Regions from separate parts of the Nocardioides sambongensis genome, predicted to be linked through region 2. Evidence: predicted binding sites of a transcription regulator. Region 2 holds the regulator's gene; the other holds the start of a gene.
The links. Region 2 encodes HrcA, which represses chaperone genes, less so after heat shock. Its sites were predicted from a motif close to TTGGCACTCGNNNNNNNCGAGTGCCAA; they were not measured.
Positions count from the first base shown of each region.

Region 1 (7,648 bases), 1.4 Mb from region 2:
CCGCGGTGGTGCTGTCCGGGATCGCGCCGACGGTGGTGACCATGTTCATCGACGCCCGGTCACCGCTCCCCCCGCCGGCGCTCTCCGAGGACCTCGTCATCTTCTGGAGCACGCTCGCCGGCGTCGGCCTGCTCGCCATCCTGCTGCTGCTCGGACCCCTCGAACGCGGCCGCCGGGCCCGGTCGTCGGCGGGCCCGGGCGGCCGGAGCGTCAGCCCTTCCGGGAGGGCGACGTCGCGGCAGGGCCGTTCGCGGCAGCGGTCCGGGTCGCGCTGACGGCGTCGCCCTGACGAGGTGTCGCGGTGACGAGGTGTCGCGGTGAACCCTCCGGCACGCTCCACCGAGCGACGCTGACCTCCGGTGCGATCGGGCGAACCTGTCGGCCGAAACCCGCACGACACGCCGGTGCGCCTCGGCGTGTCGTGCGGGTTTCACCGGCCAGCCGGTGAAACCCGCACCCCCGAACGCACCGCGGCCCCGCTCCAACCGGAGCGGGGCCGCAGTGGTGATGCGAGTGAGGAAAGACCTCAGTGGCCGTGACCGTGACCGTGACCGGCCGCGGCGGACTCGTCCTCCTCCTCGGGCTTGTCCACCACGAGGGTCTCGGTGGTGAGCAGCATCGCCGCGATGGAGGTGGCGTTGACCAGCGCGGAGCGGGTCACCTTGACCGGGTCCAGGACGCCCTGGGCGACCAGGTCGCCGTACTCCTCGGTGGCGGCGTTGTAGCCGTTGCCGACGCCGAGCTCGCGGACCTTGGTGGTCACCACGTAGCCGTTGACGCCGCCGTTCTCGGCGATCCAGCGCAGCGGCTCGTCCGCGGACTTGCGCACGATCCGGACGCCGACGGCCTCGTCGCCGGAGAGGTCGAGGTCGTTGTCCAGCGCGGAGACCGCGTGGATCAGCGCGGAACCACCGCCGGGCACGATGCCCTCCTCGATCGCGGCGCGGGTCGCGGAGACAGCGTCCTCGATGCGGTGCTTCTTCTCCTTCAGCTCCACCTCGGTGGCGGCGCCGACCTTGATCACGCACACGCCGCCGGCCAGCTTCGCGAGGCGCTCCTGGAGCTTCTCGCGGTCCCAGTCGGAGTCGGTGGACTCGATCTCGGCCTTGATCTGGTTGACCCGGCCCTCGACCTGCGCGGAGTCACCGGCGCCGTCGACGATGGTGGTGTTGTCCTTGGTGATCACCACGCGCCGGGCCTGGCCCAGCACCTCGAGACCGACCTGGTCGAGCTTGAGACCGACCTCGGGGGCCACGACCTGGCCACCGGTGAGGACCGCGATGTCCTGCATCATCGCCTTGCGGCGGTCACCGAAGGCGGGGCTCTTCACCGCGACGGCGTTGAAGGTGCCGCGGATCTTGTTGACCACCAGGGTGGAGAGCGCCTCGCCCTCGACGTCCTCGGCGAGGATGAAGAGCGGCTTGCCGGCGGCGATGACCTTCTCCAGCAGCGGCAGCAGCTCCTGGATCGAGGAGATCTTCCCCTGGTGCAGCAGGATGTAGGGGTCGTCGAGGACGGCCTCCATGCGCTCCTGGTCGGTCACGAAGTAGGCCGAGAGGTAGCCCTTGTCGAACTGCATGCCCTCGGTGAACTCGAGCTCGGTGCCCAGGGTGTTGGACTCCTCGACCGTGATCACGCCGTCCTTGCCGACCTTGTCGAAGGACTCGGCGAGCAGGTCGCCGATGTGGCTGTCGCGGCTCGAGATCGTCGCCACCGAGGCCATGTCCTCGCGGGACTCGACCTCACGGGCGGACTTGAGGAGCGCCTCGGAGACCGCGGCCGCGGCCGCGTCCATGCCGCGCTTGATGCCCATCGGGTTGGCGCCGGCGGCGACCGCGCGCAGTCCCTCGTGCACCATCGCCTGGGCGAGGACGGTCGCGGTCGTCGTACCGTCGCCGGCGACGTCGTTGGTCTTGGTCGCGACCTCCTTGGTGAGCTGGGCACCGAGGTTCTCGAACGGGTCGTCCAGCTCGACGTCGCGGGCGACGGTGACACCGTCGTTGGTGATCGTGGGGGCGCCCCACTTCTTGTCGAGGACGACGTAGCGGCCCTTGGGGCCGAGCGTCACCTTGACCGCGTTCGCGAGCGCGTCGACACCGCGCTCCAGCGAGCGCCGTGCGTCCTCGTCGAACTCCAGGATCTTCGGCATTACTACTCCTTCGAAGGAAGCGAAACGGGTCGTGTGCCCGAGACACCGCTAACGCGACGACTCAGACACACGACCCGGAACGGAAATCAGGAAATGACCGCGAGCACGTCACGCGCGCTCAGGATGAGGTACTCCTGGCCCGAGTACTTGACCTCGGTGCCGCCGTACTTGCTGTAGATGACCTTGTCGCCCACGGCGACGTCGACGGGGATGCGCTCGTCGCCGTCCTCGTTCCAGCGGCCGGCGCCGACAGCGAGGACCTCGCCCTCCTGCGGCTTCTCCTTGGCGGTGTCCGGGATGACCAGGCCGGAGGCCGTGGTCTGCTCGGCGTCGAGGGGCTTGACGACGATGCGGTCCTCGAGGGGCTTGATGTTGATCGACACGGGATCGACCTCTTTCTCTGCTGAGAACTTGTCTGACTTGTTCTGGAGAGCAGGGCCGCCCTCCCACGTTGGGGCTTGGGATGGGGTACGCCGTCGCGGGGGTCGCACTCCGTCACAAGCACTGGCACACTCGGTCCGAGAGTGCCAAGACGAAACTAGCACTCACCGTCAACGAGTGCCAGAGAGGGGCCGCTTCTCCGGCGGCTGGCAGGATGACCGCGTGGACCTCGAGGCGTTCGAATGGCTGCTCACCGACGACGGCCAGCGGGTCATCGACCAGGCGCGGACAGCCCTCCTCGCCGGCGAGGCCGAGCTGCGGGTGAGCACGCTGCTGCGCCGGACCACCACACCCGAGCGCGCCGCCGCGGCCCTCACCCAGGTGTCGCTCCGTGCGGCTGCGACCGCCAAGTTCGGGGAGCTCGCCGAACGGATGTACTTCACCCCGGACGCTCTCGAGCAGGCCACCCGGTCGGCGGTGGCCGAGCACCGTGCGGCGCGGTTCGCCGCCTTCGGAGCGAGGACCGTGATCGACCTCGGCTGCGGCATCGGCGGCGACCTGATCGCCGCCGCCCGGGCCGGCCTGATCTGCGCCGGGGTGGACCAGGACCCCGTCCGAGTGGCCGTGGCCCGCGCCAACCTGGCCGCGCTCGACCTGCCCGGCGCCGTCCAGGTCGCCGACGCCACCGAGGTGGACCACACTCCCTTCGACCTCGCCTTCGCCGACCCGGCCCGCCGCAGCGGGGCCGGACGCACGTTCCGGGCCGAGGACTGGACCCCGCCGTGGAGCTGGGTGGAGGGCCTGCTGCAGCGCGACGCCTGCGTGAAGGTGGCGCCCGGCATCCCCCACGACCTGGTGCCCGACGGCGTCGAGGCCGAGTGGGTCAGCGACCACGGCGAGGTGAAGGAGGCGGCGCTGTGGTCCGGACGCACCGCGACCGTCCGGCGTCGCGCCACCCTCATCGGCGCGGGCGGGCTGGCCTCGATCACCGACGAGGACGACCCGGGGCCGGCCGAGGTCGGCGCCGGTCCGGTCGACAGCTATCTCTACGAGCCGGACGGTGCGGTGATCCGGGCCGGGCTGGTCACTGCGGTCGCCGTCGGGGTGCTCGGGCGGCTGGTCGACCCGAAGATCGCCTACGTGACCTCGGCCGCCGCCTTCCACACCCCCTTCGCCCGCGGCTACCGGGTGCTCGAGGAGCTGCCCTACCGGGAGAAGCAGCTCAAGGCGGCGCTGCGCGAGCGCGGGATCGGCTCGCTGACCATCAAGAAGCGCGGCGTCGACGTCGTCCCCGAGCAGCTCCGCCAGCGCCTCGCGCTGCGCGGTGACACCCCGGCCACCCTGGTGCTGACCCGGGTGGCCGGGGCGGGTACGGCGTTGCTGGTCGAGCCGATCTGAGCAGCCGACCGGGCTCAGCTCAGCCCAGGTGCCCGCGCACCGACGCGTGGCCGGCGAGCAGGTTGCGGGCGATGGTGCGGCGCTGGATCTCGTCGGTGCCCTCGTAGATCCGCAGCAGCCGCAGCTCGCGGTACCAGCGCTCCAGCGGGAGCTCGCGGGTGTACCCCATCCCGCCGTGCACTTGGAGCATCCGGTCCACGATCTCGTTGGCCCGGACGCCACCGAACAGCTTGGCCATCGACTGCAGCTGGCGCGAGTCGTTGCCCGCGTCGACCTGCCAGGCGGCACCGAGCACCAGCCAGCGCAACGCCTCGATGTCGGTGGCGGAGTCGGCGATCATCCACTGGATCGCCTGACGCTCGGCGATCGGCTTGCCGAAGGTGACCCGGTTGCGGGCGTGGTCCATGGCCATCTCGACCAGTCGCTCGCAGGCACCGAGCGCGCGGGCGGGCAGCAGGTAGCGGCCCTTCCCGATCCAGCGCATCGCCATCGCGAAGCCCTTGCCCTCCTCGCCGAGGATGGCGCTGTGCGGCACCCGCACGTCCTCGAAGACCAGGGAGGCCGGCCCCCACTCACCCATCGTGTCGATGTACTCCGAGCGCCAGCCCTGGTCGCGGTCGACCAGGAAGCAGGTGACCGACTCGCCGGTCTGGCCGGCCTTGTGCTTCTCGGGGTCGGTGACCGCGAAGACCATGGTGAAGTCGGCCTCGTTGCCGCGGGTGATGAAGGTCTTCTCTCCGTTGATCACCCACTCGTCGCCGTCCCGGACCGCACTGGTGCGGATCGCGCGGGCGTCCGAGCCGGCGCCGGGCTCGGTGATCGCGAAGCAGGAGCGACGGTCCCCCTCGATGGTCGGCACCAGGTAGCGCTCGCGCTGCTCGTCGTTGGCGTCGAAGAGGATGTTGTCGGCCTCGCCGGCGAACCGGAACGGGATGAACGACCGTCCCAGCTCCACCTCGATCAGGGCGGTCATCACGGCGCCGAGCCCCATGCCGCCGTACTCCTCGGGCGTCTGGACGCCGAAGAAGCCGGCCGCCCGGGCCTTGTCCTGGAGGGCGCGCATCTCCGCCTCGGTGACCCCGGGCTCGTGGCGCCGTTCCCGGGCCAGCGCCTCGGGCTCCAGCGGCAGGATCTCCTTGGTGACGAACGAGCGCACCCACTGGCGGATCTCTCGCTCTTCCTGGTTCAGCTGCAGGTCCATGCGTGTGTTCTTCTCCTCGGTGGGCGTGCGGGGCACGCCGCGGACGGTGGTGCGGGGGTCGGTCAGGACTGGACGGCCGGGGTGAACCGGGCCCGGAGCTCGCGCTTGAGCACCTTGTGCGAGGGCCCGAGCGGGAGCTCGTCGACCACCTCGACCAGGCGGGGGTACTTGTGCCGCCCCAGGCGCTCCTGGGCCCAGGCGCGCAGCTCGTCGGCCTCGACCACCGCACCCGGGCTCGGTACGACGACGGCACAGACCTCCTCGCCGTGGACCGGGTCCGGCACGCCGATCACAGCCACCTGCGCGACGGCCGGGTGGCGGGCGAGCGCCTCCTCGACCTCGCGGGGTAGACGTTGTAGCCGCCGCGGATCACCAGGTCCTTCAGCCGGTCCACGATGCTGACGAAGCCCTCGGGGTCCTTGACGCCGATGTCACCGGTGCGGAACCAGCCGTCGACCAGCACCGCGGCCGAGGCGGTCGGGTCGTCGAGGTAGCCGGCGAAGACGTTGTGGCCACGGACCACGACCTCCCCGCTCTCCCCCGGCCCGAGCAGCACGATCCGGTCCTGGACGTCGGCCTCGGCGATCTCGACCTCGACGCCCCACAGGGGGTGTCCGACGGTGCCGGGGCGGGCGCCGTAGACACGCTGGTTGACGGTGGCCGACGGCGAGGTCTCCGAGAGCCCGTAGCCCTCGAAGATCCGGGTGGCGAAGACGCTCTCGAAGCGCTCCAGCACCGCCACCGGCAGCGAGGCGCCACCGGAGACGCAGTCGCGCAACGCCGGGAGCGCTGGCGCCTGGGCGGCGGCCTCGAGCAGGTGGATGTACATGGTCGGCACGCCGAAGAAGATGGTGGCCCGCTCGGCGACCATGATCTCCAGCGCCCGGACCGGGTCGAAGCGCGGCTGCAGCACGAGCGTGGCGCCGACCCGGAAGGTGGTGTTCATCGACACCGACTGCCCGAAGGTGTGGAACAGGGGCAGGCAGCCCATCACCACGTCGTCACCGAGCAGCGGGTTGGCGTCGACGGCGTTGACGGTCGCGTTGAGGACCAGGTTGAGGTGGGTGAGCACGGCGCCCTTGGGCCGCCCGGTGGTGCCGCTGGTGTAGAAGATCACCGCCGGGTCCTCCGGCCTCCGGGTGACGTACGACGCCAGCGGCTCGGCGCCCGCCCCGAATCCCGCGACGTCGTGGGTCTCGATCCCCACCGCCGCCGCGGCCGGCTCGGCCACCGCGGCGGTGGCCTGGTGGTGCAGCAGCAGCTCGGCCCCGGAGTGGCGCAGCAGGTAGTCGGCCTCCTCGGCGTTGAGCAGGGTCGGGATCGGCACCACCACCCCGCCCGCCGCGATGATGCCGTAGTAGGCGCGGACGAAGTCGGTCACGTTCGGCGCGAGCAGGGCCACCCGGCTGCCGGGCCGCACCCCGCGCCGGGTCAGCGCGGTGGCGAAGCTCCGGGCCTCTCTCCAGAGGTCGGCGTAGCCGGTGCGGGTCTCGCCCTCCACCACGGCGGTGTGGTCGGGGCGGCGGCGGGCCGGCTCGGCGAGGACCGAGGCCAGGGACAGCGTGCTCATGGTTCTCCTTCGCTGGAGGTTGCGGGACGGTGCGGGATGTCCGTGCGGGCCGGGAGGGCCCGCACGGACGTCGGTGGCCGGGCCGGCCCGGGCGCAGGCCCGGGCCGGACGGCTCAGTCGACGGCGTCGACCTCGGGGATGCCGCTCTCCGGCGGCGCGTCACCGGCGGCGGAGTCGTCCTCCTCGATCGCGGCGTCGCCCAGGTCGGTGACCAGGACCGGGGTCAGCGGCTCGCCGGCTCCGCCCTTGAGCTCGACCACCTGCAGGCCGGAGAGGCCGAGGTGACTGTCGGCGGAGTAGCGGAACGGACCGAAGCCGGGTCCCTCGAACTCGGCGCCAGCCTCTTCGAGGGCCTCGACGATGCCGTCGCGGGTGAGGTCCTCGCCCGCGGCCTGGAGTGCCTGGACGAAGGTGTACGCCTCGGCCATGCCGTAGATCCGGTAGTTGGTCAGCTCGCCGTCCTTGCCGTGCTCGTCCCAGACCTTCTGCCACAGCTGGGTCCACGGGTCGTCCGGAGCGTCCGCGCCGGGCATGTACTCGGTGGTGATCACCCCGTCGAGCAGTCCGGCACCGCCGTCGACGGCGCCCTCGGAGAAGTTGGCGAGCAGCGAGCCGACCAGGTTCGGGTCGGAGCCGACGTTGCTGTAGATCCACTGCGGGGCGAAGCCGGTCTTCAGCGCGACCAGCTGCGACAGCGCGGTGTAGGAGGGCACGTTGAAGCCGACCACGAGGTCGACGCCGGCGGCCTGGAGCTTGGCGATCTGCGGCGCGACGTCGGTGTTGCCCGGCGTGTAGGAGACGGTCTCGACGATCTGGTCGTCGATGAACTGGCGCACCCCGCTCTCGCCGTCGGCACCGAGGTCGTCGTCCTGCAGGAAGAGACCGACCTTCGCCTTGGGCAGGTTCTCGGCGATGTACTGGCCGATCACCTTGCCCTCGATCACGTAGT
Region 1 is NZ_CP041091.1:142,392-150,039, reverse strand. It holds gene FIV43_RS00760 (hypothetical protein) at 1-275, shown strand, start outside; gene groL (chaperonin GroEL) at 527-2,149, opposite strand; gene groES (co-chaperone GroES) at 2,236-2,532, opposite strand; gene FIV43_RS00745 (class I SAM-dependent methyltransferase) at 2,753-3,928, shown strand; gene FIV43_RS00740 (acyl-CoA dehydrogenase family protein) at 3,948-5,165, opposite strand; gene FIV43_RS21290 (AMP-binding enzyme) at 5,192-5,428, opposite strand; gene FIV43_RS00735 (AMP-binding protein) at 5,419-6,699, opposite strand; gene FIV43_RS00730 (ABC transporter substrate-binding protein) at 6,813-7,648, opposite strand, start outside.
Region 1: the regulator HrcA is predicted to act here: its motif matches at 2,688-2,714, upstream of groES (co-chaperone GroES).

Region 2 (7,648 bases):
TGCTCCTCGTCGCGCAACCCGGCGAGCTCGCGGAGCAGCTCCTCCTGACGGTCGTCGAGGCGGGTCGGGGTCTCCACGCCCACGGTCACCACCAGGTCGCCGCGCCCGCCCCGCAGACCCGGGACTCCGCGGCCGCGCAGCACGACCTCGTGCCCGGACTGGGTCCCGGCGGGGATGTCGAGCTGGAACTCGGTCTCCACCCCGGAGCCGGCGCCCTGCTCGATGTCCGCCTCGAGCGTGGGCAGGGTCAGCTCGGTGCCCAGCGCCGCCGCGGTCATCGGCACGGTGACCGTGCAGTGCAGGTCGTTGCCGTGCCGGGTGAAGGTGTCGTGCGGAGCGACGTGGATCTCGACGTAGAGGTCGCCTGCGGGTCCTCCGCCCGGCCCCACCTCGCCCTGCTCGGTGAGCTGGACCCGGGTGCCGGTGTCCACACCGGCGGGGATCTTCACGGTCAGCGTGCGACGCGAGCGGACCCGGCCGTCGCCGGAGCAGTCGCGGCACGGGTCGGCGATCACCGAGCCGTATCCACGGCACGACGGGCAGGGCCGCAGGGTGCGCACCTCACCGAGGAAAGAGCGCTGCACGTGCGCGATCTCACCGCTCCCGTGGCAGGTCTCGCAGCCGACCGGCTCGGTGCCCGGCGCCGCTCCCTCGCCCCCGCACGTGGTGCAGCGGACCGCGGTGTCCACCTTGAGCTCGCGCGCGACGCCGAAGGCGGCCTCGGCGAGGTCGACCTCCAGACGGATCAGCGCGTCCTGGCCGCGGCGTACCCGGGATCGGGGTCCCCGTCCGCCGGCGCCGCCGCCGGCGGCACCGCCGAAGAACGCGTCCATGATGTCGGTGAACGAGAAGCCGGCGCCCTGGCCGCCGCCGAAACCACCGCTGAACGGGTCTCCGCCGCGGTCGTAGGCAGCACGCTTCTGCGGGTCGGAGAGCACCTCGTAGGCCGCGGAGACCTGCTTGAAGCGCTCCTGGCTCTCGGGGTCGGGGTTGACGTCGGGGTGCAGCTGGCGGGCCAGCTTGCGGTACGCCTTCTTCAGGGTGTCGGCGTCGGCGTCACGGTCGACGCCGAGGAGCTCGTAGAGGTCCTGGGACACGGTCGGGAATCAGCCTTTCAGCTCTCGTCGAGGATGCGCGAGACATAGCGCGCGACGGCGCGGACCGCCGCCATCGTGTTCGGGTAGTCCATCCGGGTGGGGCCGACCACACCGAGGGAGGCCAGTCCGTCGCCGGGGCCGTAGCCGGTGGCGACCACACTGGTCGCGGCGAGCTCCTGGAAGGGCCCCTCGGCGCCGATCCGCACGGTGAGGGCTCCGCCGGAGTTCGCCTCGCCGAGCAGCTTGAGCAGGATGACCTGCTCCTCCAGCGCCTCCAGCAGCGGGCGGATCGCGGTGTCGAAGCTGTCGCCGAAGCGGGCCAGGTTGGCGGTGCCGCCGACCACGATCCGCTCGTCGGAGCGGTGGTCGCTCATCGCCTCCACCAGTGCGGCGACCACGGCGGTCGTCGCGGGATCGGCCGGCTCCGCGGCGTCGGCGAGGTCGCCCAGCGCCGTGATCGCCTCCCCGATCGTCTCGCCGGTGGCGGCGAGGTTGATCCGGGAGCGCAGGCGGGTGAGCCCCTCGTCGCCGATCTCCTCCACCAGCTCGACCAGGCGCTGCTCGACGCGGCCGGTGGAGAGGATCAGCACGGTCAGCAGCCGGGTCGGCGTCATCGCCACGATCTCCACGTGCCGGACCGTCGAGCGGGACAGCACCGGATACTGCACGACCGCCACCTGCCGGGTGAGCTGGGCGAGCAGCCGCACCGAGCGGTTGATCACGTCGTCGAGGTCGACGGCCCCGTCCAGCAGCGCCGAGATCGCCCGGCGCTCGGCCGTGCTCATCGGGCGCACCGTGGTGAGCCGGTCCACGAAGAGCCGGTAGCCCTTGTCGGTGGGCACCCGGCCGGCACTGGTGTGCGGCTGGGTCAGGTATCCCTCGTCCTCCAGCGCGGCCATGTCGTTGCGGATCGTGGCGGGCGAGACGTTGAGGCCGTGCCGCTCGACGAGCGCCTTGGATCCCACCGGCTCCTCGGTGGCCACGTAGTCCTCCACGATGGCCCGGAGCACAGCGAGCCTGCGGTCCTCCTGCATGCCCACCTCCCGCGTTCGCGTTGGCACTCCGCCCGACTGAGTGCCAAGTCTAGCGCCGCGTCCACCAGCCGCCACGTCGGCGGCGCCGGTCCACCCAGCGGGACGGGCGTTTGGGTGACCCCGGCCCGGTCTGTAGGTTAGGCTCACCTAAACCAATCGGAGGTAACGGTGACTGTCGAGCAGAACGCGACCCGAGTCGACGCCGACCGCCTGGCGGCCGCAGCACGCAGCATCCTCGCGTGCCCCGCCGAGGTCCAGCTGGTGGTGGACGGCGTCGACGACATCACCGCCGGCATCGACGACGCCGACCGCGCCGTCCTCACCATGGAGGACGCCGAGGGCCGGCCGGTCTTCGCCTGCCCGACCGGGTCCGCCCTCGCGATGGCCGGCATGGAGGGCCGCAGCGCACTGCTCACCGTCGCCAGCGGCCTCGGCCGGCCCGGCGCCGCCTCCCGGACCGCCAGCCTCACCCTGTCCGGCCGGCTGGAGACCACCGGCCAGGAGACCTGCGGCTGCTGCGAGGAGGTGCAGGCGGTGGTCACCCTGCACGTCAACTTCGTGCTCCTCTCCCGCGACGACGCCCCGGGCAGCCAGTTCCGGGTCCCGCTGCCGGCCTTCGACTCCCCGGCGCACACGCTCAACCGCGGCTACCTCCAGCGCTCGGTCGAGCACACCAACTCCTCGCACCAGGACGAGCTGCGCCGCGCCGTCGCGACCATGTCCGACACCCGGCTGGCCGACGTGATCGGCGTCGCCCTGCGCGACCTCGACCCGGCCGGCGTCGACCTCGAGTGGGTCGACACGAACGGCGCGCACCGCCGGCGCATCGACTTCCCCGAGCGCGCGGCCTCGCCGTACGAGCTCGGCGAGATGCTCCGCGACGGTCTGCACGCCGGTCTGTGCTAGCAGGTGCGGCCGGCGCGGTAGCGTCGTCGAGGTGAGCTTCACCGAGATCGCCGACCGGGTCTGGGTGCTGCGACACCCCTGGCTCGACCTGAACGTCACCGCGATCGGTGGCGAGCGCGGCCTGGTGGTGGTCGACACCCACGGGTCCGGCGTCGCCGCCCTCGAGGTGGTCGACGCCCTGCGCACGCTCGACCGCGGCGGGCCGGTCGCCGTGGTGAACACCCATGAGCACTTCGACCACACCTTCGGCAACGCCACCTTCATCGAGCAGTACGGCGAGCTCCCGGTGCACGCCCACGAGGTCGCCGCCGAACGGACCGTCGCGGCCGGCGAGCGGATCCAGGCGCTCTACCGCGACTCCACGGACCCGCGGGGCGCGGAGGTCGTCGCCACCAGCATCCGGCCCGCCGACCGGACCTTCTCCAGCGCCGCGGTGCTCGATCTGGGCGACCGGCAGGTCGAGCTGGTCCACCCGGGCCGGGGCCACACCGCCGGCGACCTGGTCGTCCGCATCCCCGACGTGGACGTGCTGCTCGCCGGCGACCTGGTCGAGGAGTCCGCCCCACCGGCGTACGGCGCCGACTCCTGGCCCCTGGACTGGCCGTTGACGCTGGACCTGCTGCTCGGACTGACCACGCCGGCGTCGGTGGTGGTTCCGGGACACGGCGCGGTGGTGGACACCGCATTCGTCGAGGAGCAGCGCGGCGACCTCGGCACCGTCGCCGAGACGATCCGCGACCTGGCTTCACGCGGAGTGCCGCAGGACGAGGCCCTCGCCGCGGCGTCCTGGCCGCTGCCCACCGAGGCGCTCGGGCAGGCCATCGCCCGCGGCTACGAGCAGCTGCCGCGCTCACAGCGGCGCCTGCCGCTGGTGTAGCGCCGACCGTTTCACCACCCGCCGAGCGAAATGCGGCGCTGCGCGCTCGGTCGATGAGAGGTTCGTACGTCGTGGTGGATCGATACGGAACCGATGTCCTGGCCGGCGACTGGAAAGTGCCCAAGCGCGGCCGCGCGACCGAGGCGCCGGCCGACCACGGGCTCGTGGTCGAGGAGGTCACCACCGACTGGTGCGGCGAGATCGTCGGCGTCGACCGCGACCTGCACACGGTCACCCTGGAGGACCGGCGCGGCAAGCGCCGTACCTTCCCGCTCGGGCCCGGGTTCCTGCTGGAGGGCAGGCCGGTGGTCCTCACCGCACCCGTCCGGACCACGGCTCCGGCCAAGCCGACCCGCACCGCGAGCGGCTCCATCGCGGTGCACGACGCCAAGGCGCGGGTCGCACGGGCGAGTCGGATCTTCGTCGAGGGCCGCCACGATGCCGAGCTGGTCGAGAAGGTGTGGGGCGACGACCTGCGGATCGAGGGCGTGGTCGTGGAGTACCTCGGCGGTGTCGACGACCTGGCCGATCACCTGGTCTCGTTCAAGCCCGGTCCGCAGCGTCGGGTCGGCGTGCTCGTCGACCACCTGGTCCGGGGGTCGAAGGAGTCGCGGATCGCCGACGCCATCGCCCGTGGACCGCACGGCAAGGACGTGCTGATCGTCGGGCACCCCTTCGTCGACGTCTGGCAGGCGGTCAAGCCGCAGCGGCTCGGCCTGGAGGCGTGGCCGACGGTGCCGCGGTCGATCGAGTGGAAGAAGGGCATCTGCCAACAGCTCGGCTGGCCGCACCGCGACCAGGCCGACATCGCCCGAGCCTGGAAGCACATCCTGTCGAAGGTGGGCTCCTACGCCGACCTCGAGCCGGCGCTGCTCGGTCGGGTCGAGGAGCTGATCGACTTCGTCACCGTGCCCTGATCCGGCGTCCGGGGCGGATCAGCTCAGCGCATGACCCGGCCGGAGCCGTCGCGGGGATGGCTCGAGGCGAGGATGACGATGCCGTCGACGAAGGACCACAGCAGCATCGCCGGCACCACCAGGATGCCGATCACGACACAGATCAGCAGGTAGCCGACCAGCACCCCCAGCAGCTGGACCAGCCCGATCCCGACGTGCCCGGCGTAGAGGCGACCGACGCCGGCGATCCCGATCAGCGGCAGCAGCATCTGCAGCAGGCCGGCCGCCACCTTCGACTTGTCCGAGAGCGGGAGCCCGGTCGCCGGGTCGAGACCGTACTGCCACCCGGGCACCGGGTAGCCCACCGGCGGCGGGACGTGCGGGCCCCGCGCGGTCGGGTCGTAGGGCTCGTAGGGCTCGTAGTGCCGGTCCTCCCCGGGCTCGCCCCAGGGCGGTTGCTGCGTCATGCGCCCATCCTAGGGAGCACCCTCGACGGATCCGTCGCGGCCGAGCGGTCCCTCCCGCTCACCCGAGCAGCGCGCGCACCACGGCGTCGGCCAGCAGCCGGCCGCGCACCGTGAGGACGACCCGGTCACCGTGCTGCCCCGGATCGAGGATCAGCCCGTCGGCGACCAGGTCCGCCGCGGCGCTCGGCGCCGGCACCACGTCCATCGCGATCCCGTCGACGAGCCGGGTCTCCAGCAGCACCCGCTCCATCAGCCGCGTCTCGGCGTCGAGGACCTCGCGCCCGTGGGCCGGGGTGGTGCCGGCCGCGAGCCGTCGGGCGTAGGCGGCCGGATGCTTGACGTTCCACCAGCGCACACCGCCGACGTGGCTGTGCGCACCGGGTCCGATGCCCCACCAGTCGCCACCGGTCCAGTAGCCGATGTTGTGGCGGCAGCGCGCGGCCTCCTCACGTGCCCAGTTGGACACCTCGTACCAGCCGAGCCCGGCGGCCGCGAACCGCTCGTCGGCGGCCAGGTACTTGTCGGCCAGGTCGTCCTCGTCGGGCATCGGCAGCTCGCCGCGGCGCACCCGTCGCGCCAGCGCGGTGCCCTCCTCCACGATCAGGGAGTACGCCGAGACGTGGTCCGGCTCGCAGGCCAGCGCCGCGTCCACCGTGGTGAGCCAGTCCTCGGCGCTCTCCCCCGGCGTGCCGTAGATGAGGTCCAGGCTGACCTGGTCGAAGCCGGCGCTGCGGGCGGCCTGGACCACCCCGGGCACCCGCTCCGGGTCGTGGGTGCGATCCAGGACCGCCAGCACCTGCGGCACCGCGGACTGCATCCCGAACGAGACCCGGGTGAACCCGGCCTCGCGCAGCCGGACCAGGCGGTCGAGGTCGACCGAGTCGGGATTCGCCTCGGTGGTCACCTCCGCGTCCGGCGCGAGTCCGAACTCCTCGTCGATTGCGCGGAGGATCGACCCGAGGGCCTCCGGCGCGAGCAGGGTGGGCGTGCCGCCACCGACGAAGACGGTCTGCACGGGCGGCGTCCGGTCCCCCAGCACGGTGCGGGCGCGTCGTACCTCGGCGACGGCCTGGTCGGCGTAGGCGGCGCGGGTGACGCCGGCGCCGAGCTCCTCGGCCGTGTAGGTGTTGAAGTCGCAGTAGCCGCACCGCACGGTGCAGAACGGGACGTGGACGTAGAAGCCGAACGGCCGCCGGCCGAGCTCGGCAAGGGCGGCCGGGGGCAGCGCCCCGTCGTCGGGGACGGGTTCACCTTCGGGCAACGCGGACGGCACCGGTCGAGTCTCTCAGAGCGGGCTCGGTGCGGCTCATCCCGGCAGGTCGCGCGCGGGGCGCGCTCGGCCGCGTCCGCCACGATCCGGCGGTTCCGGACGCACCAGGGCCCGCCACCGGCTCGGCGGCGGGCCCTCGCGACGGGTCCTGGTCCGGGCTCAGCCCGTGTAGAACGAGTTCAGCAGCTCCTTGTTGTTGGTCTCCACCACGGCACGCTTGACCTTCATCGACGGGGTCAGCTCGCCGGACTCGATGCTGAGGTCGTGGTCGAGCAGCTCCCACTTCTTCACGGTCTCCCAGCGGTTGAGCTGGGCGTTGAGCTTGTCGACGTACTCGCCGATCATCGTGCGCACCTTCTCCGAGCGCACCAGGTCGGTGTAGGAGGAGCCGGACATGCCGTTCTCCTCGGCCCACCCGGCCAGGGCGTCGGGGTCGAGGGTGACCAACGCGGAGACGAAGTTCCGCTCGGCGCCGAAGACCATGAACTGGCTGGCGTAGGGGCACAGCGCCTTGAACTTCGCCTCGATCGCCGGCGGCGCGACGTACTTGCCGCCGGAGGTCTTGAAGAGCTCCTTGATCCGCCCGGTGATGGTCAGGAAGCCGTCGTCGTCCAGTTGTCCCTTGTCGCCGGTGCGCAGCCAGCCGTCCTCGGTGAACGCATCGGCGGAGGCGTCCTCGCGGTTGTGGTAGCCGGCCATCACGTGCGGCCCGCGCAGCTGGACCTCGCCGCCCTCGCCGATCCGGACCTCGGTGCCGGGGAACGGCAGGCCGACGCTGCCCATCTTGTACTGGTCGGGGTGGTTGACCGTGGCGCCGGCGGCGTTCTCGGTCATCCCGTAGCCCTCGAGGATCAGGATGCCGGCGGCGTGGAACCAGGATGCGATGTCGGCGTTGAGCGCGGCCGAGCCGGAGATGAAGAACTTCACCCGACCGCCGAAGCGCTCCCGGACCTTGGAGAAGACCAGCTTGTCGAAGAGGCCGTGCTGGAGCTTGAGCCCCAGCGGGATCGACTGCCCCGCGAGGTTGCGGCGGTCGACCTCCTGGCCGACGGCGAAGGCCCGGTTGAAGATCTTCTCCTTCAGCCCGCCCTCGGCCTGCTG
Region 2 is NZ_CP041091.1:1,560,177-1,567,824, forward strand. It holds gene dnaJ (molecular chaperone DnaJ) at 1-1,097, opposite strand, end outside; gene hrcA (heat-inducible transcriptional repressor HrcA) at 1,115-2,131, opposite strand; gene FIV43_RS07310 (hypothetical protein) at 2,300-3,037, shown strand; gene FIV43_RS07315 (MBL fold metallo-hydrolase) at 3,069-3,914, shown strand; gene FIV43_RS07320 (DUF3097 domain-containing protein) at 3,968-4,831, shown strand; gene FIV43_RS07325 (TM2 domain-containing protein) at 4,855-5,277, opposite strand; gene hemW (radical SAM family heme chaperone HemW) at 5,336-6,550, opposite strand; gene FIV43_RS07335 (AMP-dependent synthetase/ligase) at 6,707-7,648, opposite strand, start outside.